One region of the Bacillus sp. FG16 genome, then DNA from elsewhere that is predicted to be linked to it. Evidence: riboswitches for the same ligand, from Rfam matches in the RefSeq annotation. Region 1 holds a riboswitch; each other region holds the start of a gene.
What was found. A riboswitch is a leader RNA that binds a small molecule or an ion and turns the genes downstream of it on or off. The one in region 1 is predicted to bind S-adenosylmethionine.

Region 1 (8,466 bases):
GCAAGTTGCAGTATATCTAATGAAAAGATCACTTGTTTCTAAGACAAGTGATCTTTTTATATACATTTCCTTTGCTATTTTTGAAATTGAATAGATATTTCAATCTGTGTAATTACAATAGACTTGATTAAAATTAAAACTGCAACAAGGATAATACCGTCCATATTTGTAGTAAGAAATATATATATAATATCTTAATGCAAGGTTGGCCTATATTCTATGAAGATATTAAAAGATTATAGGAAACATTGAGAAACGGGAATTATTTTTATTACAATATTTATGCATATTTAGGTCTAAATAGCTGGGTATTAGCTAAGAAACTTGAGATATTAGACTCCTATTAAGTTAAAAATGTCCTTAAGTGTACTTCCAATAAAGAAAATTATGTAAATAAGCTGTCCATATGGGCAGCTTATTGTATTTTTTAGCTTAACTTGTTTTTTTTCGAAGTGCTGGCGGTTCCTCTACAAGTATTCTTGCATTTAAATTGTTTTTAATATATTATATTTATATGGTTATATAGAGATTAATGTATGCAAAAAAGACTCAAATCTATTAATAAGATTTAAGTCCTTTTCAAAGATAAAAAATTGTACCGAAATGGAATACAACTTATGCTTTGCTTTTTAATATAAATGGAAATTTTTAAATAGAAGTTTATTTACTTTCAATGATAGGGAATAGTGGGTCTAGAACATAGAGGAACAAGGAACCATAAAGAGAAACTGAAGACTATTGTATGTAGTTTGTTCATCTCAAGTACAATAAAAGAGTCTTACCTCTGTAGGCAAGACTCCACTAGTATAGTTGTATAATATTTACATATCAACTAAAAAACAGAAACCATATAACACCAAGTAGCAGAATCCTAATATTCCTCCTACAGCTAATACTTGTTTAAACCAACTTTTAAATTTTAGATTACTGTAAATATCTTGCACTTTCTCCATATTTCCTCCTATTAAGGAGAACCCTTAAAGACTCTCACTTCGTTATGGTACCATTAAAGAATGACTAATAGAGGTCAAATATTGTCAAAACGTATAAATATGCAATATTGCATACAGAAATGTATTGTTACAAATGTAAGCGTTTACTATAATGAGGGTATAAAGTTTAATCACATCCCAGTACTAACAAAAGAGGAGGAAATAATATGGAAATCGCAATGGCAGTTTTAAAATTTATAGGTGGAGCAATCCCATTAGTTCAAGAGCTTCTAAAAGCATTTATGTAAATTCACTATTTAGCAATTATTTATAAAAATTATCATTCGTATGAGTAAAGCCCCTTTAACAATATTAGGGGGCTTTTTAAATTTCTAAATATTTAAGATTACGTCACATCAATATCAAGTTAAAAGTAAATTTTAAGAATAAACCTATAGAGGATATTTTATAGTGAATCAAGATCCTTTTACAAAGTTGTAGGCATTAAACTCCTACGGCTTTTATTATACTTTATTGAAGTAAAAAGTCTCTTCAGATTATCTCTCCGTCTCAAAAAACTCAATCCACTCTCCATCAGGACCAGCGAAGAATATGTAACGTGTTCCATCTGGTAATGTTTCGACTTCTTCTCCTAGTAAAAAGGTTACTGTGTGTTTCTTTAGTCTTGTGATTTCTTCTTCTAATGAATCTACCTTAAAGCAAATGTGATGTACTTTTCCTTCTGCCGGAAGAGAAGAATTGTAGCCTTCAATTAATTCAAGTATCGTTTCCTTCGATTCTTCTACACCTAAAAAAGCGAGTTTTAAGTCTGGGTTTGGGTGTCCCATTCGCTTAATGAGCTGTAAGCCAACTACTTTTTCATAAAAAGTAATAGATGTTTCTAAGTTTGCAACCATAAGTCCTACGTGTTCAATTCTTCTAACTGGCATGTAGATTCCTTCTTTCTGAAAATTATATACAATATATTATTGAAAATTAAGAAAATAAGCAAGATAAAAACCTTACAAATTTAAGCGTGTTGTATGGTATAGTGAGAAAGTATGTTTGGGGAGAAGGAAGGAGATTATACGATGAATATACCTACTCAAACTCCTTCATTATCGGAAACGATGAAAGAGTGGCATTATGCATTAGCATATGAAATTAAACATTGGAAAACGATAGGTGGTAGTAAAATTTCTATCATGAACGGTCGTTTTTTATATACAGATTATGAGAATACAGTGTATGTATTTCAGCTTATTTCGGAAGTAAGTTTACCTGAAGGTTCACCAATTCGAATTGAGTTCGATGGTGAGGAAGCGACAGGAGAAGTATTATCTGTACATGGATTAGAAATAGAATTGAAATTAAATGATTATATACAAGGTGAAATAAGAGAAGCGGTTTTATACAGTGAACCGTGGCAACTTTTAGAGCAACTGCAAGAGCGATTGAAAGAAGCACGTAAAGATAAGCTAAAACGTAATCGTATAAAGCGTCTCGTTGATGGGACGAGCAGTCCGAAGCATATTGAGAAGATGAAAAATCCGAAAAATGAACTAGCATATCGTTCGTTTTACAATCCGACAACGTACGTATGGGGACCGCCTGGAACAGGGAAGTCGTACAATTTATCACGTATTATTTCGGCTCATTACCAAAAAGGAAAATCGGTACTTGTGTTAGCTCATAGTAATGCGGCAGTGGACGTATTAATGAGCGAAGTAACGAAACAAATTGAGAAGAAAAAGAAATGGACACCTGGCGAAATTGTTCGTTACGGTTATAGTCAACATGAACATATACGAAATCATGAAACATTACTTACGTCGAAGCTAGTTGAAACGACGAACGGATCTTGGGGAGAAGAAAGACTCTATTTAGAAGAAACACGACAAGATCTTCGTGAAAAGATTTTATCATATAAAGCGACTTCTGCTGATAAGAAGCGTATACAAGAGATTGAAAGTGATCTTCGAAAGCAAAAAGCGAAAATTAAAGAAGTAGAAAAAGAATATATTGAAAATGCAAAAGTAATTGGTGCAACTCTATCAAAATGTGCAATTGATGCGCTGATTTATGAGCGTACATTTGATTTAGTTGTCGTAGATGAAGTGAGTATGGCGTTCGTTCCGCAAATCGCATTAGCTGCTTCACTTGGAAAACGTATCGTTGTTTGTGGCGACTTTTTACAATTACCTCCAATTGCGATGGCGAACCATGAACTTGTTCGCAAATGGCTTGGGGAAGATATGTTTTACCATGCTGGGATTGTTGAGTCTGTTAATAAATCAGAAGCACATCCGAACCTATTTATGTTGCAGGAACAAAGACGTATGCATGCGGATATATCGAAGTTTACGAATTCGTTTATTTATAAAAATAGAGTATACGATCATCCGTCTGTTTCAGAGCGTAAAGAACTTGCGCAATTGCAGCCGTTCGCAAATGAAGCGAGTGTTTTATTTGATACGAGCCAAATGGGAGCTTTTTCGTTAAAAGATGCTGCTTCTGGTTCACGTTTTAACATTATGTCTGGTTTAGTAGCAATGCAAATGATGTTAATCGGATTGTTAGATGGTGTGCAATCCATTGGTGTTGTGACACCTTACAGGGCGCAGTCACGCTTTTTATCGACGTGTATTAGAGAAATGTTGCAGAGAACGAAATATCAAAACATACCAGTTTTAGCGGCGACAGTTCATAAGTTTCAAGGTTCTGAAAGAGATATGATGATCTTTGATACGGTTGACAGTTATCCGCAAGAACGACCTGGCGTGTTATTCTTTGACCATAAAAATCATCGCCTCGTCAATGTAGCAGTGACAAGGGCGAGAGGGAAGTTCATTCAATTATCAGATTGCCATTATATGCGTAAAAATCTTTCTAGAAAACAAGCGTTATCGCAATTAACAGCTCATATAGAACGTCATGGAGATGTGTATGACCGCACGACATCAAGACAATTGTGGGAACGGAAAATTTCGAAACGTTTACGCTGGTTTATGGAAATGAATCTTGAAGAGCCGAAAGGGCTATTAAAAGATATTTTAGCCGCAAAACGAAAAATTATTATTTCACTGCCAAGTACGAAACAAGTAGATAAACGAGTATGGCAAGCGTTAATGCGTACAAATGCACAAATAACAGTTTATAGTGATGGACCAGTTCCGCTGAAAAATGTAAAGTTACAAAGACAAAATAAAGCATTCCCGTTTATCGTAATCGATGATGAAATCTTCTGGGCAGGCGCACCGCTCACATCTCAAATGATATTTGAAGGTAGTACGGAATTTCCGTACGTATGTGCAAGACTGCAAGCACCAGAAACAATTGGTGTATTAAAAGGATTTTTAGATATTCGGTAAATTCGGATAGGAATTCCTTGACTTTTAATTGGAATGAACTTAGAATAAATGTAATTTAATATAATTTTATGAAAATTCTTATCGCGAGAGGTGGAGGGACTGGCCCTATGATACCTCGGCAGCGGATTCGTTATGAATACTGTGCCAATTCCAGCAAGGTAACTTGAAAGATAAGAAAGAAGCTCATTTTGATTGTATATACAGAAGCCTCTTTCTATCTTTTAGAAAGAGGCTTTTTTACGTGAAAATAAAGGAGGAAGAAAAATGGGAGCGACAGGAGTAGCGTCACAAAGAAAAACAATTGAAGAGAGTATCGAAAGAAATAAGGAAAAGTACATAGAAACAAGTCATGATATTCATGCGAATCCGGAAATTGGTAACCAAGAGTTTTACGCATCAAGAACGTTAAGCTTATTACTAGGGAGTGCTGGTTTTCAGTTGCAACACAATATAGCTGGGCATGAAACAGGTTTTATTGCGCGGAAAAGTTCAGGGGAAAAAGGACCAGTCATCGCATTTTTAGCGGAGTATGACGCTTTACCAGGATTAGGCCATGCGTGTGGTCACAATTTAATTGGCACAATTAGCGTTGCAGCAGCAATCGCATTATCAGAAACGCTTGAAGAAATTGGCGGGGAAGTTGTCGTGTTTGGTACTCCGGCTGAAGAAGGAGGACCAAACGGTAGTGCGAAAGCGAGTTATGTAAAAGCGGGGTTATTTAAAGATATTGATGCGGCACTTATGATTCATCCGAGCGGAAAAACAGCGACAACGAGTCCTTCACTAGCAGTCGATCCACTTGATTTTCATTTTTACGGAAAAACAGCTCACGCTGCAGCTTCGCCAGAAGAAGGGATTAACGCATTAGATGCGGTTATTCAGCTCTATAACGGTATTAACGCACTTCGCCAACAACTTCCGTCAGATGTAAGAATTCATGGTGTTATTACAGAGGGCGGAAAAGCACCTAACATTATTCCTGACTACGCCGCAGCAAGATTCTTCATCCGCGCAGCAACGAGAAAAAGATGTGCAGAAGTAACAGAAAAAGTAAGAAATATCGCACAGGGAGCAGCATTAGCAACAGGCACAAAAGTGAAAATCCATCAATTCCAAAATGAAATCGATGAACTACTCGTAACAAAAACATATAACGACGTCGTAGCAGAAGAACTAGAATTATTAGGCGAAGACGTAAACCGTAAAGAAAGAGTGGGTATTGGTTCAACAGACGCAGGAAATGTAAGCCAAGTCGTACCGACCATTCACCCGTACATTAAAATTGGTCCAGATGACTTAATTGCGCATACGAATGAATTTAGAGAAGCAGCACGTTCAGAACTAGGGGATAAAGCATTAATTACATCGGCAAAAGCATTAGCAAATACGGCGTATCGATTAATTACGGAAGAAGGGTTGTTAGAGAAGGTGAAGGAGGAGTTTAAAGAGGCGCAGAGGAATCAAGGGTAAGTGAGAAGGGGGATTATACCCGGGATTTTTAGTAGGAAATTGAATGAAAAAAGAACCAGCCTATGGCTGGTTTTATTATATTATAAAAGAATTTTTTCACATACACTTGATATTTCTACCTTAGTGTCCTCTTATTAGAACGACAATTTCTCCTCAAACTCACTTTTTAAAACAATTAAAGGAGACGACAAGCCAAATTGCATTAAAGAGTCTAAAAATGCAGCGAGAGAATCCATCGAATCGCTCATGACTTTCATCATATAATTAAACTCCCCACTAATTCGATATAAATCTGTTACTTCAGGAGCGGCATTACAAAATTGGATAAAATCAGAGCATTGGCTCGTTTTAAACATGATGAATGCTTGAATGTTTTTATTAATTTTGGAAGGCTCAAATTTCGTTCGGTAAGCCGCTATCACTCCTTGATCTTCAAGTTTGTTAATACGCTCTTTTACAGCAGGTTGCGTCATGGATATAATTCTTCCTATTTCTGAAACAGAAATTCTCGCATTTTCATACAACAAGTTCATTATTTTGTGATCGATTTCATCTAGTTTTACTGCATTTTGCATTGGGGTATCTCCCTTGATTTATTTTCTAAAGTAAATTGTGATTTATAACTATAATATCATAAGTAAAGAAACTAAATTACCTATGAATTTATATTTAAAATGATTGGGGTTTACATGAAAATATAAGTATAGATTTTTATTAAACGGAAATTTAGGAAGGATGGAAAAAATGAAGAATCTTGATGGGAAAGTAGCGATAGTAACAGGGGCGAGTCGCGGTATTGGTCGGGCGATTGCGATGAGATTGGCAAACGACGGTGCATTAGTAGCGATTCACTACGGCCGAAATAAGGCAGCTGCAGATGAAACAATTAGTGAGATTGAATCTAATGGAGGAAAAGCATTCTTAATTGAAGCTGATCTCAATTCAGTTGATGGTGTCAAAAAGTTAGTAGAACAATTGAAGAATGAATTACAAATAAGAGTTGGTGCATCAGAGATTGATATTTTAGTAAACAATGCAGGGATAGGTACACAAGGAACGATTGAAAATACGACAGAAGAAGTTTTTGATGAAATTATGGCCGTAAATATTAAAGCACCATTCTTCTTAATTCAGCAAACATTACCGTTACTACGAGCAGAGGGGCGCGTTATTAACATTTCATCAGCTGAAGTAAGACTTGGTTTTACAGGGTCTATTGCATACGGTTTAAGTAAAGGTGCATTAAATACGATGACACTTCCTCTAGCTAAACATCTCGGAGAAAGAGGTATAACAGTGAATACAATTATGCCTGGATATACGAAGACAGATATTAATGCAAAATTGCTAGATGATCCGGAAATACGAAATTTTGCTACGAATTCATCTGTTTTCGGACGAATAGGGCAAGTTGAAGATATCGCAGATGCAGTAGCGTTCCTTGCTGCTTCTGATAGTCGTTGGATAACAGGGCAGATTTTAGATGTTTCTGGTGGGTTTTGTTTATAGGGGCACCACCCCATGCCCATCAGGCTAACAAAATAAATTACTAGATACGAAATAATCCTTGTTTTAAAACTAGCAAGTGATAAAAAAGTAGGCATGCTAAAGAAGCCTATTAAAACGCGGTTTTTTCGCTAGGCAGCTTGTCTATCCTTCACTGTCGTTTTATACACAATCCCTAGAATATCAAAGACGGTCATCTTCTTATACCGATGACATTTACGACCGTTCTTTTTGAGCAGTTGATAAAGACAATACAGAATTTTTAAAAGTTCTTCTGTGCCATAGGCTAGCGCTTGAAACAGTAATGGAAAGAAATCTTTAATCATATAAATTGCTTTATATTCACTCAGCTCTTGCTTTTTCTTTTTAAATAGAAACTGACGCATTTGAAACATCGTAGAAGAACATAGGAGAATGCCGATAAGTTGTCCATATAAATGGCACTCTAGGCGTTCTCTTTTTATATTTTGGCATTCATCAATTTCAAAGAATGACTTCCACGTTTTAAACAAAATTTCAATCTGCCAACGAAGTGAATATAATGAATGCACGTAGTTCGTCGGTACTTCTTCTAGCGACGTATTCGTGATATATACATTCATGCCCATTAAACGTTTACTTTTATCCTTCATGACAATGCCTTTCTTCTTTTCACGTATCGCTTGGTTTTTCAGACGTGTTTGTGTTTGATCATCGGTTAAACGATGAATAATGACACGTGCTGGAAGTTTCTGATTTTGGCCAATGTATGCCTCGGGGATTTCCATCGTTTCACCAGGAATTAGACCAGACAGCATTTGTGTCATATCAAGCTGGATGTATTCTGTTTGCTTTTTTAACGTACCATTGTTGAAGTATTCTGGTTCAGGGTTCTTGATATAAATGCGTGTATTCAACTTCAACCGCGAGATATAGTAAGCCTCTTTATCATGAATGGCTTGTAAGTCTCCTAAATCGAAGTAACCAAGATCACGTAAACACAAATCGCCTGCTTCTACGGTTTCAAGGCAGATAGTACCGTATGTTTTATCATTATTCTTTCCTGGTCCAAGCTGCACGTTAAGAAATTGACCACTAAGTAAATCGTATTCCAATTGGATTTTCATGCCTGCCGTATTACTACTTCCACCTGAACCTTGATAGTCAGTGGCGAGATGGTCAGGCAGTTGAAACACTGTTGCATCTAG
Region 2 (8,466 bases), on a different contig from region 1:
GATGGAATAAGCGGTGTCCAAATCGGTCCTGGTGCAACACCATTTACACGAATCCCTTTTTGCACTAACGATTGAGAAAGTGATCTTGTAAAAGCTACGATTGCTCCTTTCGTTGCGGAATAATCAATTAACGTTTCATTCCCTTCATATGCAACGATAGATGCCGTATTTATAATGACATCTCCTTTCTTCAAATGAGAAAGTGCTGCTTTCGTAACGTGAAAATAAGAAAAAATATTAATACGAAATGTTTTTTCTAACTGTTCTGCTGTAATATACTCTAGTCCTTGCTGCGGATATTGCTGTGCAACGTTATTTACTAAAATATTTAAACTACCTAACTGCCGAGCGGTCTCTTCCACAATATCTTTACAATGCTGTTCATTACTCAAATCCCCTGGCAACAATACACACTTTACACCTTCTTTTTCAACACGTTGTTTCGTCTCATTTGCATCTTCTTCCTCATCTAAATAAGCAATCGCAACATTTGCTCCCTCTTTTGCAAAAGCGATGGAAACTGCTCGTCCAATTCCGCTATCTCCTCCCGTAATTAACACATTCTTTCCTTTTAACTTTTCACTTCCTTTATAATTTGGATCTTCAAACTGCGGAAGGGGGCTCATTAATGATTCAATCCCCGGCTGCTTATTTTGATGTTGCGCAGGCATTGTTATAAAGTTTTTTTGCTGTGGCATAGCTTCTTTCAACTCCTTTTCCTTATAATGTGCATAATAAAAACTGAAATTCACACATCAAGTTACGATTAATATTCGAATTTAAGACACAAAATATGAATTGTTATAAACTTTTTATGCAAAACTATTGCAAAATAGTTAAAAAACGAATATTATATATAACTGTTGTGAAAATTATTCGTAAACAGAAAGGATGTTTATATGTTTAACCTTTCAAAACATAAAACTTCTATTAAAACTGAAATTATGGCAGGTATTATTACCTTCTTAACAATGGCATATATCATTGTCGTAAACCCTGTTATCCTTGGGGATGCAGGTGTTCCATTTGAACAAGCATTTACAGCAACAATTATTGCTGCTGTTGTCGGAACATTATTTATGGCAATCTTTACAAACTTACCAATCGCAATCGCGCCAGGTATGGGATTAAATGCTTACTTCTCTTACTCTGTTGTAAAAGCGCATGAAGGCATGACTTTCGCAATTGCATTCTCTGCTGTATTCGTAGCAGGTATGATTTTAATTTTGCTATCATTTACATCTTTCCGTACAAAATTAATGGAAGCAATTCCTGAAAACTTAAAACATGCAATTACTGCTGGTATCGGTCTTTTCATCGCCTTTATCGGTTTACGTTTAACAGGTATCGTTACAAAAAATGATGCAAACTTAGTTGGACTTGGTGATCTTCACTCTGCTCCAGTTCTACTAGCATTGGCTGGGCTTGGAATTACTATTGTTCTTATGTCTTTAAATGTAAATGGCGCACTATTTATCGGTATGCTATTAACTGGTATTATCGCTTTCTTCACAGGACAATTAACATTCTCAAACGGTGTTACATCAATGCCTGGATTACCAGAAGGAATTATTGTTTCAAATCCAATTACTGCTGTATCTGACGTAATTAACTACGGATTATACGGCGTTGTATTCTCATTCTTCCTTGTTACATTATTTGATACAACAGGTACATTACTTGGGGTAGCTCAACAAGGTGGATTTATGAAAGACGGAAAACTTCCAAAAGCTGGACGAGCTCTTCTATCTGACTCATTCTCAGCAACAATCGGTTCTATGTTCGGAACAACACCATCAACAGCTTACATTGAATCATCTGCTGGTGTTGCAGCTGGTGGTCGTACTGGTTTAACAACTGTTACAGTAGCTGTTCTATTCGCACTAGCAGCATTCTTCGGACCATTAGTAAGTGCCGTTTCTGGTGTATCAGCTATTACTGCACCATCATTAATTATTGTTGGTAGTCTTATGATGGGTTCAGTTCGCCACATCGATTGGGACTCATTTGATGAAGCATTCCCAGCATTTTTAGTAATCTTAAGCATGCCACTTACATCAAGTATCGCAACAGGTATCGCACTTGGATTTATTTCATACCCACTTATGAAAGTGGCAAAAGGTAAATTCCGTGCTGTTCACCCACTTGTGTATGTATTTGGAATTTTGTTTGCTTATCAATTGATATTCTTACCACATTAAAATCCCTCTTCCTGAGGGATTTTTTTATAAATACTGTTTGACAACACCATTCGTTTGTGGAATAATTCAAAATAGTTAAATATTCGATGTCTTATCAAGAGCAGGTGGAGGGATGAGCCCTACGAAGCCCGGCAACCGACCCATTTATGGGCACGGTGCTAATTCTTACAACACATTGTGTTGAAAGATAAGAGTAATATGATAAGGCGTCTTTTCTATATGAAAAGGCGTTTTTTATTTTCACTCCCTCCTCTCTCTTTTTAGTTTAGGAGGGATTTTTTTATGAAAAAATTATGTTCCATCGTACTTATTTTTCTCTTATTTACATTAGCATCTTGTACAAATGAACAAGATGCTATCTCTTCACAAAAGCAACAAACTGTGAGAAAGGCGACTACAACGGTAGAAAATCAATTACAAACAGAAATTCCAAGCCAAATGAAGAAGCCATTAAAAATCGCATTAATTATGCAAATGTCCATCGGAACTTTTTCCTCTCAATATATTGAGGGTGTCAAAAAACAAGTTGAGCTATTTGGCGGCAGTGTACAAGTCTACAATTCTGATAACGATTTAGCAAAAATGGCTGCAAATTTAGATACTGCTATTAATTCAAAAGTGGATGGTATTTTAATTGATCATGGCCGTTCTGAAGCACTAAAACCTGGAGTAGAAAAAGCGTTACAGGCGAACATTCCCGTAGTTGCGTTCGATAACGATCTACGCTTGCCAGGTGTGACAATTATTGATCAAGATGACTATAGTCTTGCATGGAAATCATTAAAAACGTTAGCGGAAGATTTGAATGGACAAGGAAATATCGCAGTTGTATGGGTCGGCGGATTTGCTCCAATGGAACGTCGCAATGTTATCATTGATGCTTTTTATAAACGGTATCCAAATATAAAAGAAGTTGCAAGATTCGGTACTGCTAGTAATAACACACCGCTCGATACACAAACACAAGTAGAAGCTTTACTAAAGAAATATCCGAAAAAAGACGATTTACAAGCTATTTTCGCTTCGTGGGATGAGTTTGCTAAAGGGGCTGTTAAAGCACTTGAACAAGCTGGTCGTACAGATATAAAAGTATATGGCATTGACTTAAGCAATGAAGATTTACAACTCATGCAAAAAGAAAACTCACCTTGGACTGCTACAGCTGCAACTGATCCAGCTGAAGTAGGTAAGGTTCAAGTACGATTTTTATACAAAAAAATTGCTGGTGAACAAACGCCAGATATTTATTCACTAGAACCTTATTTAGTAAAGAAAAATAGTTTACCAAAAGAAAATATAACAATGGATCAGTTATCAAAATATATAAACGGTTGGGGAGACTCAAAAGATGCATATTCCCCTTGGATGAAAAAATTAGAGAAGGAGAAAAAATGATGACGTTCTCTCTTCAAAACATTACACATTCTTATCATGTCGCTACACCTGTTCTAGAAGATGTTTCTATTCATATTCAAAAAGGAAAAGTACACGCTTTACTAGGCATGAACGGTGCGGGAAAAAGTACTTTACTAAAAATAGCAACTGGTGAAATTCAACCAGTTGTTGGCGATATAAAAATTGATACTCAGTCTGTTTCCTTTACTTCCCCGCGCGATGCAAAAAAGCATGGCATTTCTTTCGTAACACAAGAAGTAGATCACGGACTTATTCCCGGATTATCTGTATTAGAAAATGTACTAATCGATCATTTAGCAATGCAAAATAAAGTACTATTTTCAAAGTCCAAATTAGTCGCACTTGCTAAACAACATTTGCAAACTGTACAGGTAAATTTAAATGTTTCGGAAGATGTTTCAAACTGTTCATTACATGAAAAACAATTACTTCTTATCGCAAGAGCTTTATCTAACAATACAAATTACCTTTTATTAGATGAACCTACTTCTTCTCTTGGACCAAAAGAAGTTGAAACCTTTGGGAAACTATTAAAAGATTTAACATCAAAAGGAATTGGCATCCTTTTAGTTTCTCATCGTTTATCAGAGATTCGAAATTTCGCGGATGATGTAACTGTATTACATAATGGTCAAGTTGCCCTTTCTGAAACCATTACAACAATTACAGCTCAACAAATTGTGGAAGCAATGACTGGAAAACAACTTACACTTCCTATTAATACAGCACCAAAAACCGGGAGCGAGGAACTATTTAAAGTACAAGAGCTTCTATTACACGAAGGTCATTCTCCCCTTTCTCTTACAATACGAAAAGGAGAAACTGTTGTGATATACGGATTAATTGGAAGTGGAAAAACAACACTTGCTGAAACGTTATTTGGTGCTCGTCATACTTATCACGCAGAAATAGACGGTCAAAAACTAACGATTAAAACACCACGAGATGCGATTAAAGCGAAAATCGCACTTGTACCAGAAGAAAGAAGAAAACAAGGCGTATTTCTTTCGGAAGATATTATAAGTCACACAAATTTACATCAATCAGGTTGGAAACGAAAACAAACCGAATTAAATGATGCTACTACAGCAATTTCTTCTTTCGGTATTTCACCAAATGACCCAAAGGCACTTATTCATTCACTTAGCGGTGGAAACCAACAAAAAGTCTCAATTGCAAAGTGGAGTGGATTCAAACCTAATCTATTTCTTTTAGACGAGCCAACTAAAGGTGTAGACATCGCTGCGAAACAAGACATTTTTCAATTCATTCGCAACATTACAGAAAACGGAAGTTCCGTAATTTATTTCACAGGAGAACAAGATGAAGCGTTGCATATCGCTGATCGCATTCTTATACTGGCAAACGGAGAATTTGTAGGTGAATACTTACCAAGCGAACTATCTCCTGAACAGCTTTTACATTTATCTGAAGGGAGCTATTCCATTGAATCTCGTTCATAAAACGAAAACTAAGAAACTATATTTACCTACTCATCTTTTTTATCAATTTAGTACAATTGCTATTATTATAGGTGTTACAATTTTTTTCTCTATCGTCAATGATTCTTTTTTAACATATAACAATATTAGTGATATTTTACGTTCTATTTCCATCGTAACGTTACTTGCAATCGGCGTTACCTTTACATTGATTGTAGATGGGTTTGATTTATCAGTCGGCTCTACCGCTAGTTTAGCAACAATTGCAGCTGCTTCTTGTCTCGTTTTATATCGACAAGAACTATTAGTTACACTCCTTGTTCCTATTCTTTGCGGATTATTAGTTGGATTATTAAATGCACTACTCGTTATCCGAATTAAACTACCCGATTTACTAGCTACATTAAGTATCATGTATATCGTTAATGGACTACACTTAACATTTTCAAAAGGATCCTCAATTTATGAAGGAATGTCCGGTGCAACAGGACATTTTATTCCATCCTTTTTATTTATCGGTCAAGGTTCCGTCTTAGGAATTCCAGTCCCTGTCATTATCATGCTTACTGTCGTTTTAATTGCACATCTATTTTTAGAAAAAACAACGTACGGTCGTTTCTTTTATATGACTGGTGGGAATCGAGAAGCTGCTAGATTAGCCGGTATTCCTACTGATCGTTACCGTGTATATGCTTATATGATTAGTGGTTTACTAGCTTCTATTGGCGGCATTATTCTATGCAGCCGCGTTGGAACAGGACAAGTTTCAGCTGGTGCTCCATTATTAATGGATGCAGTCGCAGCTGCCTATATCGGTTACGCAATGTTCGGTGCCAAGAAACCAAATATAGTCGGAACATTCCTCGGATCGGTATTAATCGGAATTATACTAAATGGCCTCACAATGATGAACGTTCCTTATTATGCACAAGATATCATTAAAGGCAGTATTTTAATTACAGCTTTAGCCTTTTCATTTATTAAAAAGAAGCGTAAATAAAAAATAGAGCATCGAAATTCGATGCTCTATTTTCCCTTTGCAACAATCACACGAAAGCCTCCACGATTACTAAACTATGAAAAAGATAACAGCAGTTAAAAAGTATTAATATTTCTCATTCATCTGTAATTCTTTACTATACTTTTGAATGGAAACTGACGAAACAACCATTACCATTCCTACACTAAATCCAATAAGCTGATCCAATAGCATCTCATCATGTATGAGCCAGCGAAGTAGAAATCCCCCTCCAAAAATAAGCATTGCAGTAAATCCGGTATGCCTAAGTCCTTTATATACATTTTCCATATGTATCACCTCTTCACATAAAATTATCCATATTATACCATACAACCATCAAGTAACCGTATCGTCCTCTGACAATATGCAGCTACCTTTTGATCATGTGTAACAACTAGCACCGTTTTTCCTTGTTTATTAATCTCTTTTAAAATGCTCATAATTTTCTTCCCGTTTTCTTGATCGAGAGCACCAGTCGGTTCATCAGCAAGTATAATTTTTGTATCTTGTGCTAAAGCCCTTGCTATTGCTGTTCTTTGCTGTTCTCCTCCTGATAACTCGTAAGGATATTTGTTAATATGCCTTTCCAGTCCTACCATTTCCAGCATTTCTTTTGATATTTGTATACGTTTCTTATGAGAAATTTTTCTATATACAAGCGGAAGCATTACATTTTCAACAACTGTATAATCATCTAATAGCGAAAAGTTCTGAAATACAAATCCAACTTCCGTGTTTCTATACTTATGATAGTTTGACTTGAATGTACTCGTATCCATTCCATCTAAAAAATACATTCCAGTAGAGGGGCTCTCAATTAAGCCAATAATGTTAAGCAAGGTTGATTTCCCAGAACCAGATGGTCCCATAATGGCTATCATTTCGCCTTTTTCTATTGTAAGATTAATATCTTTTAAAGCACTAAAATTGCTCTTTCCGTATCCCTTAGCCACATTTGCGAGCTGAATCATCTATAACACCTCTTTCATATATGTATTTTTTATTTTTAGTACATTTAAATAAATGATTGCATATATAACGAGGATCATTACAAGTGATAAAGCACCTATAACAACCAATGATTCTATAGAGACTTTTAACGTTCCAAAAAAAGATACGGTACTATTTTCTAGCTCTTTTTGAATTTCAATCGCTCCGCTATTCTCCCATTGAAAATACGTAATTCCTATACATATCGATAAAATGAATAACAACATATACTCAATAATAAATGGAAGACATATTTGAAAAGTGCTTGCACCTAACGCTGATTTAATAGAAATATTTTTACGCTCTATATAAAGTGTTGCCATTGATGTCAATACAATAGATAGAAATGAAAAAAATAAGACTGTACCGCTTAATAATAAGGGGTATGACATATTATCAATACCTTGTTTTTCATTTTCTAACAATTTATTCGGATTTGTAACATAATACGAATACCCCTTACCTTCCGTTACCTTTAATACTTTCTTTTGAAATTCATTTATATTTATCTTCTCCTTTGTTTCTATAATTAACCCATTGTATAAAAGTTCTACACTATAGAACTCTATTTCTTCTGTTCCAATTGGTAAAATCGCCATGTCATCTAATAATGTAATACGATTATCCGATATTTCACCGCTCCGAGGATATGTAAATGGTGAATTTTTTTCTAAAAAGCCAATTACTTTTAGCTTCATTTTTCCAGATCGTATAACATCACCAATAGATACCTTTTCTATATAATTAGCCCCTAATATAACAGGTCTAATATCAAATGCTGATTTATGAAATTCCGATTCCTCAAAATATCTTCCTTGTGAAATTCGTATATGAAAGTACTTATTAATATCTTTATCAACAATAAGAGTCTTTATCGTTCCATTTTCTTTTTTTAAACTAAGTGAATAGTTACGGAACAAATAATTTGTTTTATTTGTTATTGGTATCGTATTAGATAACCCTTGCATGAAATCTTGATAATCATTTTTCGCTTTTTCTTCGCTAAACAATGTTATATCTTGCGTCGCATAAAGTTCATAGAAATTTTTATGAGTTGATAAATTATTTGCTAACGTCATCATTTTTCGATATCCCGAAAGATTACTAACAAATTCTATTGCTGAAGAAAATGCAATAATTAAAGAAATTACTATAATCAAACTTGGTAACAACCGTTTTTTCACAGACCGTATAGAATCAAATATAAAAAACATGAAGACCTCCTACGTTCTTAAATGTTTTCCAGGATATATATTTATAATGTGCTTGATTGGAATTACAGTAACAAACATTGTAAGAAAAATTATAAAAACAATATTACATACCAATACATATGGTGTTAACGGTTTTAATAAGTATGTCTGAAAATACGTATGAATTATTCCAGAAAACATTT
Region 3 (8,466 bases), on a different contig from region 1:
AATGGCACCTCAAATTATTAAAAAGGACGTTAGTGAACAGGAATATGCGGTGATTAGTGAAAATTTAGCGAACCTCCCAGGGGTAGATGCATCAGTTGATTGGGAGAGAATCTATGTAAATGATGGTCTATTCCGTTCTGTCCTTGGTAACGTTTCAAATGCTGATGAAGGATTGCCACGTGAAAGATTAGATTATTATTTAGTGCGTGATTATAGTCGAAATGATAGGGTCGGCAAAAGTTATATCGAACAGCAATACGAAGATGTACTTCATGGTACAAAAAAAGAAGTAAGAAGCATTGCTGATAAACAAGGAAATACTATTAGAACGGAAACTGTTACTGAAGGGAAAAGCGGTAAAAATTTAACTTTAACAATAGATATGGAATTGCAAAAAAAAGTAGAGGAGAGCATAGAAAAAATATTAAAACAATATAAAGGATCAGAATCAATGTTAGACCGTGCTTTCGTAGTGATGATGAATCCCAAAAATGGTCAAGTATTATCAATGGCTGGGAAAAAGCTTGTAGAAAAAGACGGGAAAATGGAAGTAGAAGATTACGCTTTAGGCACGCTGACTAGTTCTTATGAGCTTGGATCAACGGTTAAAGGTGCGACAGTGTTAACAGGGTTTGAAACAAATGCAATAACTCCTGGAACACATTTTTATGATGCACCTATGAAGTTTAAAGGAACTAAGGAGAAGAAGTCTTGGAAAAATTTTGGTGATATAGACGATCTAAGAGCGTTACAAGTATCTTCAAACGTTTATATGTTTAATATAGCATTAAAAATTGCTGGAGTGGATTATGTGAAAAATAGTTCACTAGATATTAAACAAGAATATTTTGATAAAATGAGGTATTATTTCAGGCAATTTGGATTAGGCGTACAAACTGGTATTGATTTACCAAATGAAACTGCAGGACAAATTGGAAGAAAAGATAATCAGCCTGGTTTCTTATTAGATTATTCTATTGGACAATATGATACGTATACACCACTTCAGCTTGCACAATATATTTCGACTATCGCAAATGGAGGGTATCGAATGAAACCACAAATTGTTCAAGAGATTAGAGAACAAACCGTTCAAAAAGATGAGGTTGGTAAAGTAGTACAATCAATAGAACCCGTTGTTTTAAATAGAATCGATATGAAACAAGAATATATTAATCAAGTAAAAGAAGGATTTAGAAAAGTATTTCAAGAAGGAGATGGAACGGGAGTAAGAGCGTTCCAAAAAGCACCATATAAACCAGCTGGTAAAACAGGGACCGCACAAACTGTATATGGTGGAGAAAATGAAATTGGGCGAAATGCGAAAGGCGATCGTAGAGAATGTTATAACTTAACATTGGCTGGATATGCGCCATATGATGATCCAGAAGTAGCATTTTCTGTTGTAGTACCGTGGGTTGAAAATGATAAATCGGGCATTAACTCCGATATTGGAAAAGAAGTTTTAGATGCTTATTTTGATTTGAAAAATAAGCGATTAACTGGTGAAGCGCCAAAAACAGATAACTCTAAAGAGAATTAAAATGGACGAAACGTCTCTAGCATTCATGTGAACTAGAGGCGTTTTTATCTGGGGATAGATTGGAAATGAGGTATATATGAAGCTGTTTATTCTAAAATATTGGAGGAACATATGTAGCTACATCTTAATTATAATAGGGGTTATTTTTATTAATAAGTCATTTTTATTTTGTATGGTAGAAGGAATTTCGATGCAACCTACTTTAAATGAAAAAGATTATATACTTGTTAATAAGGTAAACGTCTGTTTATCGTCTTTTCATTATGGGGATGTTGTCATCATAAAAAAAGAAGACGAGCCTATTTACTATGTGAAACGAATTATTGGATTATCGGGGGATAATATACAATTAAAAGAGGATGAGGTATATATTAACGGTAAAAAGCGTGATGAGTCGTATATACATTTAGATATGTTACAAGTATCCAATCGTTTTTCAAATTTTAGAGAAATAAAAGTTCCTACGCATAAATTATTTGTGTTAGGTGATAATCGTAATCATAGTAAAGATAGTAGGAATACACTTGGACTTATTGATGAGTCAAATATAATAGGTAAGGTAGAAATGGTATTTTATCCATTTGATCATATAAAATGGATAAAATAATTCTATTAACGATTCACATTTTATAAAATAAATCATATATTGATAGCATAGGACAAGCAGAAAAGCTTGTTCTAACCTCACAGAACACTCCTTATCACGGTTAGGCATCTACATAGGTAGATGCTTTTTTTATGTTGATGACTGAAAATTATTTATCAACATAATGTAACAAGCACTTTAGGACTATTAGGGGACGATTACATGTACAAATAACAGTATGTATGCTTAATTAAAACAGTGAAATGTAAGGAGTGAGGAATAAGTGCTAAATATTTTAGTGGTTAATTTTCCAGCAGAGGGACATGTAAACCCTACATTAAATTTAGTAAAAGCCTTTACTGAACGAGGGGATCACGTACATTATATTACAACGGCAAACTTTAAGGATAGAATTGAAGATTTAGGAGCTACTGTACATACTCATCCGGATCTATTAAAGGAGATTTCTATTGATGCTGAAACCTCATCTGGGTTAAATGCTTTCTTTCATGTGCATGTTCAAACTTCTTTATATATATTGGAAATTACGAAAAAATTATGTGAAAGTATAAATTTTGATTTCGTAATTTATGATATATTTGGCGCGGGAGAGTTAGTAAAGGAGTATTTACAAGTTCCAGGTGTAGTTTCCTCACCTATATTTTTAATTCCTTCAGAGTTTTTGAAGACATTACCTTTTCATCCAAATGCAGATATACCATTCCAACCAGAGGAGATCTCTGAAAAATTACTAAATCAGATGGAACATAAATTTGGAGTAAAACCAAAGAATAATCTTCAATTTATGAATAATAAGGGTGATGTTTGTTTCGTATACACAAGTCGTTATTTCCAACCTAATAGCGAATCGTTCGGAGAAAATAACATTTTTATTGGACCGAGCATTTCAAAGTGTAAAACAAATATAAAGTTTCCACTGGAATCACTTAAAGAGAAGAAAGTTATTTACATTTCAATGGGAACACTGCTTGAAGGACTCGAACCATTCTTTAATACTTGTATTGATACTTTTTCAGATTTTGATGGGATAGTTGTAATGGCAATTGGTGATAGAAATGATATTTCAAAAATAAAGCAAGCGCCAGATAATTTTATAATTGCTCCATACGTACCTCAATCAGAAATATTAAATGAAGCAGATGTTTTTATTACACATGGTGGTATGAATAGCGTACACGATGCCATTCATTATAATGTCCCATTTGTAATAATACCGCATGATAAAGATCAGCCTATGATAGCGCAAAGATTAACTGAGCTTGAAGCGGCACATAGACTATTGAAAGAACATGTTAATGTGCACACTTTAAAAGAGGCTGTAACAGATGTTCTTTCAAATGAAAAGTATAAAAATGGTATAAGAAAACTGAATGATAGCTTTATAGAATGTGGTGGTTCAAAAGAAGCAATTGCAGTTATTGAATCTCTTTTAAATAAATAATTGTAATAATATAAAAGCATAGAGGTTCTCACCTTTATGCTTTTATATTCCTATCCAGCAAATTGCACAGCAGTATTTGCATGTAAAAAAGCAGTATCAAAAACGGGAATAGTGAGATCATTTTGGGAGATGAGTAAAGGTATTTCAGTACAGCCTAATAATATACCTTCAGCGCCGTTTTGAATTAATGATTTTGTAATTTGTAATAACTTTTCTTTAGATGTTTCTGAAATGATCCCTCTACTTAATTCATCTAATATGACATGGTGGATAAAAGTTCTTTCCTCGTCATTTGGGATAATTGTCTCAATGTTATATTTCGCTAATCGTGATTTATAGAAATCTTGCTCCATCGTTTGTTTTGTTCCTAATAGTCCGATACGTTTTATATTCTGTTCTACCATTTCTTTAGCACTTACATCACCAATATGAAGAAGCGGGATAGATATTGCTTGTTCTACTTCCTCGGCAAATAGATGTACGGTATTTGAACACATTAATAAACATTCAGCCCCAGATTTTTCAACTTTCTTTGCAACTGTAACTAGTTCATTTTTCACTTCTTCATATTGATGGTTTTGTAATAAAGTAGTTACTTCACCAAAATCCATACTATATAAAACTAACTTTGCATTTTGATCGTATTGAGAGAGTGTAAGCGTATTAATATGTTTATAGTATAATGATGTAGATTCCCAACTTAATCCTCCAATCAAACCAATAACTTTCATAATGCATTCCTCCCGAAACGATTTTGAATTCATTATTTCACAATTCCGATAAGAAAACAATGATTTAAATGTGCCATTTAACAAAAAATAAAAATAGTAAGAAAAGTGTTGAAATTTACACTTTTTAGTGCCATAATACGAATTACAAATTAATACTTATCCAGAGAGGTGGAGGGAACGGCCCTAAGAAACCTCAGCAACCCCTATGCAATTTTATAGGAAGGTGCTAATTCCGCAGAGGACACGTTGTGTTTTTTGAAAGATAAGAGGATTCTTGAACGTGAAAGAAAATGACCTCTTATATAAGAGGTCATTTTTTGTTGTATAGAAAGGGAGTGTAGATGCATAATTCATTTTTAAATTAAATATAGAGTAATAAAAGTTGACTAATATGAGAGGGGAATTGTAATGAACAAATTATCAACAAAGTTAGTAGTAGCAATCGGTATTGGAGCAGCATTATACGGGATATTAGGACTTTGGGGATTTTCTATTGCACCGAATACATTTATTAAACCAGCATTAGCTATATTAACTGTTTTTGGAGCATTATTTGGTCCAGTGGCAGGACTGTTAATCGGACTTATAGGTCATACAGTAACAGATACGATTGCTGGCTGGGGGATTTGGTGGGGCTGGGTTATTAGTTCAGGGATTATTGGTTTTTCGATGGGTCTTATTCAAAAAAGAGTTGGTTTTAGTGTGAAAAACGGGTCGTTTAACAAGGGGCATATTTCTTATTTAGCAATTACTGGGTTAGTTGGTATTGTCATTGCTATTATATTTGCTGGGGCATTCGATATTATTGTGATGGGAGAACCATTTGACAAAATTGTTATACAAGTATTAGGAGCAACAATTTCCGATGTTATCGTTTTCTTAGTAGTTGGATTGCCACTTACAATTGGCTTGGCAAAATCTAATAAGAAACATACACATTTAAAAATTGAAAAGTAGGGATGTTAACATGCAACCAATTATTTCGTTTGAACAATTTACCTTTCAATATGGGCATGCTGCGCAGCCTACTTTAAGTGATATTACCTTTCATATATACCCTGGAGAAAAGGTGCTAATTGCTGGACGAAGTGGTTCAGGAAAGTCGACATTAGCTCATTGTATCAATGGGCTAATCCCATTTTCTTATGAAGGGATTAGTACTGGTAACGTTTTAATTGCTGGAAAAGATCCGCGAAAAGGCAGCATTTTCGAGCAGAGTAAAAATGTGGGAACAATTTTGCAAGATCAAGATGCTCAATTTATTGGTCTGACAGTAGAAGAAGATGTAGCTTTTTATTTAGAAAATGAATGTGTAAATCAAGATGACATGAAAAAGATTGTTTCGGACTCATTAAGAAAGGTGAAGATGCATACGTTTCATAAACAAAGTCCACATGAATTATCAGGAGGTCAAAAGCAAACAGTTTCTCTTGCTGGTTTATTAACAACAAATGCGGATATATTATTGTTCGATGAACCGTTAGCGAACTTAGATCCACTAAGCGCCGTACATACGATAGAACTTATGAAAGATATACATGAGCAATATAATAAAACGATTGTTATTATCGAACATAGGATAGAAGAAATTTTAAAGCTGGATTTAGACAAAGTTATATTAATTGATGAAGGTAAAGTCATTGCAATAGGAACACCAAAAGAAATCTTAGCGTCAAATATATTGCCACGTATTGGCTTAAGAGAGCCTATTTACATCGAAGCATTAAAGAGATTACATTTTGATCGTAATAATGACGTAATATATCCAATGGAAAACCTTCAAAAAGAAAAGATAGGCAACGTTCTAAAAGAGTGGATGGAGAAACAAGTCATATTAAAAGGTAATACTAAAAACAAGGAATTACTTAAAGTGGAGAATTTATCATTTTCATACCCTAATAAACAAAAAGTATTAGAAAATGTAAACCTTTCAATATATGAAGGAGAAATTGTGGCACTATTGGGACATAATGGAGCAGGGAAATCCACATTAGCTCATAGTCTTATAGGCATAAACAAAATAAAAAATGGGAAAATCTTGTTAGAAGGTGAAAATATTAGTTCTTGGTCTATTCGTAAACGTGGGAAAATCATATCTTACGTGATGCAAAATCCAAATCATATGATTACACAGCCTACTGTTTTTGAAGAAGTTTCATTTACATTAACATTACATAATTTTTCTAAGGAAGAAATTAAGAATAGAGTAGAAGGAACTTTAAAAATTTGTGGTTTATATCCATTTCGTAATTGGCCAATTCAAGCACTAAGCTATGGGCAAAAAAAGAGATTAACAATCGCATCTGTATTAACAACAAATCCTAAGCTTATCATATTAGATGAACCGACAGCGGGACAAGATTATTATCATTATAAACAATTTATGTCGTTTATTAATAACCTAGCTAAAAAGGGTATTTCATTTATTTTTATCACTCACGATATGAATCTCGCACTAGAATATGCAGACCGTGCAGTAGTTCTACATGAAGGGGAAATTATTGCGGATAATACAGTGTCTAATGTATTTGGTGATCAAGAAACGTTACAAATAGCTAACTTAAGAGAGAGTTCTTTAACCAAGCTTGTTAAATTTAGTGGGATTGCATGTCCGGAAAAATTTATGGAACTTTATTTAGATAGTAATAGGAGGGAGGAAGGTGCATAGTACATATTTTCATCGTATGGATGGGGTAGTGAAATTGTTTTTATTTATTTTTTGTATGACGCTTACTTTTTTGTTTTTTGATTTTCGGGTGTTGCTAATATTATTTATCATTGGGTGTATCGGACTCAGCATTGCTAAAATTCCATTTCATAAAATTTTAATTGTTTTTAGTGTCATATTTACATTTAGTTTATTAAACTCTGTCATGATTTTATTTATTACACCAACTCATGGATCTGAATTAACTGAATCATATACCTCGTTTTTACATATTGGATATGCAACGATTACATATGAAACATTATTTTATGCAGCTACACTTTCATTAAAGTATTTTACGTTATTACCATTTACACTTCTTTTTATATACACGACAGATCCAAGCGAATTTGTAAGTAGTTTAAGTAAACTTGGTATCCATTATAAGATTACATATGCAATAAATATTGCACTACGTTATATTCCTGACATCCAGTCTGAGTATAAAATTATTAAACACGCGCAAGAAGCGAGAGGAGTGGCTTTTGAAAAAGGAGAAGCAAGTTTATGGGTTCGTATGAAGAACCGTGTTTTAATTTTCTGGCCACTAATCATTCATTCTCTAGAAAGAATAGATACGGTTTCAAATGCAATGGATTTAAGAGGATTTGGAAAGAAGGATAAACGTACATGGTTTTATACAAGTAAGGCGAAACGTAAAGATTTCATCGCTTTATTTGCCGGTGTTTTCATATTCATTGTTGCGGTATATTTAAAATTAAACGTATTTCAAAACTTTTGGTATCCATTTTAAAGCACTCTTTAAACGAGTGCTTTTACTTATTTTTATGTAGACATGCTCAAAAAAGGGATATACACATAATGTATAATACGAACCAGTTAAAATGATCAACTACCTATTAGTTTTCAAACCAAAAGGAGGAGAAAATATGAGTTACGGTGGTTCTTGTGGTTTTGGTGGAGGTTTCGCTTTATTAGTTGTGTTATTCATTCTATTAATAATTGTAGGATGCAGCTGCTGGGGCGGAGGATACTAATTTTTAATTAGTCTTCACAAATGTAAACTAAAAAAACATTGAAGATACTTATGTATCGAAACAAATAAAAAAGGAGCAACTATGCCCCTTTTTTATTTGTTTAAATGCGTATTCTTACTATATTTCGGGAACGTAATCGTTAAAGTTGTTCCTTTACTAACGATACTTCGGATTTTTAAACTTCCATGCATCGTCTCAATAATCTTAACAGCAACCATCGTACCTAAACCAGTGCCTTTTGTTTTTGTACTAAAATACGGTTCACCGAATCGATTTATTTGCTCCTGTGACATTCCAACTCCGCTATCTTCAATTCGTATTTCAACTTTACTATTATTGATAGATGAGGAAATATTTAAGGTACCACCATTAGGCATTGCTTCAATACTGTTTTTTATTAAGTTTAAAAAACATTGTTGAAAGTGCTGTTTATTACCAA

Region 2: it holds a riboswitch for S-adenosylmethionine, as region 1 does, so the genes downstream of both, ACODS7_RS17980 (sugar ABC transporter substrate-binding protein) here and ACODS7_RS22485 (M20 family metallopeptidase) in region 1, are expected to answer to the same signal.
Region 3: it holds a riboswitch for S-adenosylmethionine, as region 1 does, so the genes downstream of both, ACODS7_RS21760 (ECF-type riboflavin transporter substrate-binding protein) here and ACODS7_RS22485 (M20 family metallopeptidase) in region 1, are expected to answer to the same signal.

Annotation. Positions count from the first base shown of each region.
Region 1 is NZ_JBMDKC010000073.1:893-9,358, forward strand. It holds gene ACODS7_RS22465 (hypothetical protein) at 822-953, opposite strand; partial or broken gene ACODS7_RS22470 (hypothetical protein) at 1,053-1,240, shown strand; gene ACODS7_RS22475 (VOC family protein) at 1,490-1,882, opposite strand; gene ACODS7_RS22480 (AAA domain-containing protein) at 1,994-4,303, shown strand; SAM riboswitch class I at 4,379-4,480, shown strand; gene ACODS7_RS22485 (M20 family metallopeptidase) at 4,568-5,773, shown strand; gene ACODS7_RS22490 (Lrp/AsnC family transcriptional regulator) at 5,908-6,348, opposite strand; gene ACODS7_RS22495 (SDR family oxidoreductase) at 6,518-7,282, shown strand; gene ACODS7_RS22500 (IS4 family transposase) at 7,411-8,466, opposite strand, start outside.
Region 2 is NZ_JBMDKC010000048.1:26,736-35,201, forward strand. It holds gene ACODS7_RS17970 (SDR family oxidoreductase) at 1-698, opposite strand, end outside; gene ACODS7_RS17975 (NCS2 family permease) at 900-2,201, shown strand; SAM riboswitch class I at 2,290-2,395, shown strand; gene ACODS7_RS17980 (sugar ABC transporter substrate-binding protein) at 2,484-3,596, shown strand; gene ACODS7_RS17985 (sugar ABC transporter ATP-binding protein) at 3,593-5,080, shown strand; gene ACODS7_RS17990 (ABC transporter permease) at 5,064-6,059, shown strand; gene ACODS7_RS17995 (hypothetical protein) at 6,165-6,368, opposite strand; gene ACODS7_RS18000 (ABC transporter ATP-binding protein) at 6,401-7,051, opposite strand; gene ACODS7_RS18005 (ABC transporter permease) at 7,052-8,284, opposite strand; gene ACODS7_RS18010 (ABC transporter permease) at 8,294-8,466, opposite strand, start outside.
Region 3 is NZ_JBMDKC010000068.1:6,672-15,137, reverse strand. It holds gene ACODS7_RS21780 (peptidoglycan D,D-transpeptidase FtsI family protein) at 1-1,543, shown strand, start outside; gene lepB (signal peptidase I) at 1,620-2,150, shown strand; gene ACODS7_RS21770 (macrolide family glycosyltransferase) at 2,413-3,591, shown strand; gene ACODS7_RS21765 (aspartate/glutamate racemase family protein) at 3,642-4,322, opposite strand; SAM riboswitch class I at 4,476-4,591, shown strand; gene ACODS7_RS21760 (ECF-type riboflavin transporter substrate-binding protein) at 4,731-5,279, shown strand; gene ACODS7_RS21755 (ABC transporter ATP-binding protein) at 5,290-6,990, shown strand; gene ACODS7_RS21750 (energy-coupling factor transporter transmembrane component T family protein) at 6,983-7,783, shown strand; gene ACODS7_RS21745 (YjcZ family sporulation protein) at 7,920-8,027, shown strand; gene ACODS7_RS21740 (sensor histidine kinase) at 8,120-8,466, opposite strand, start outside.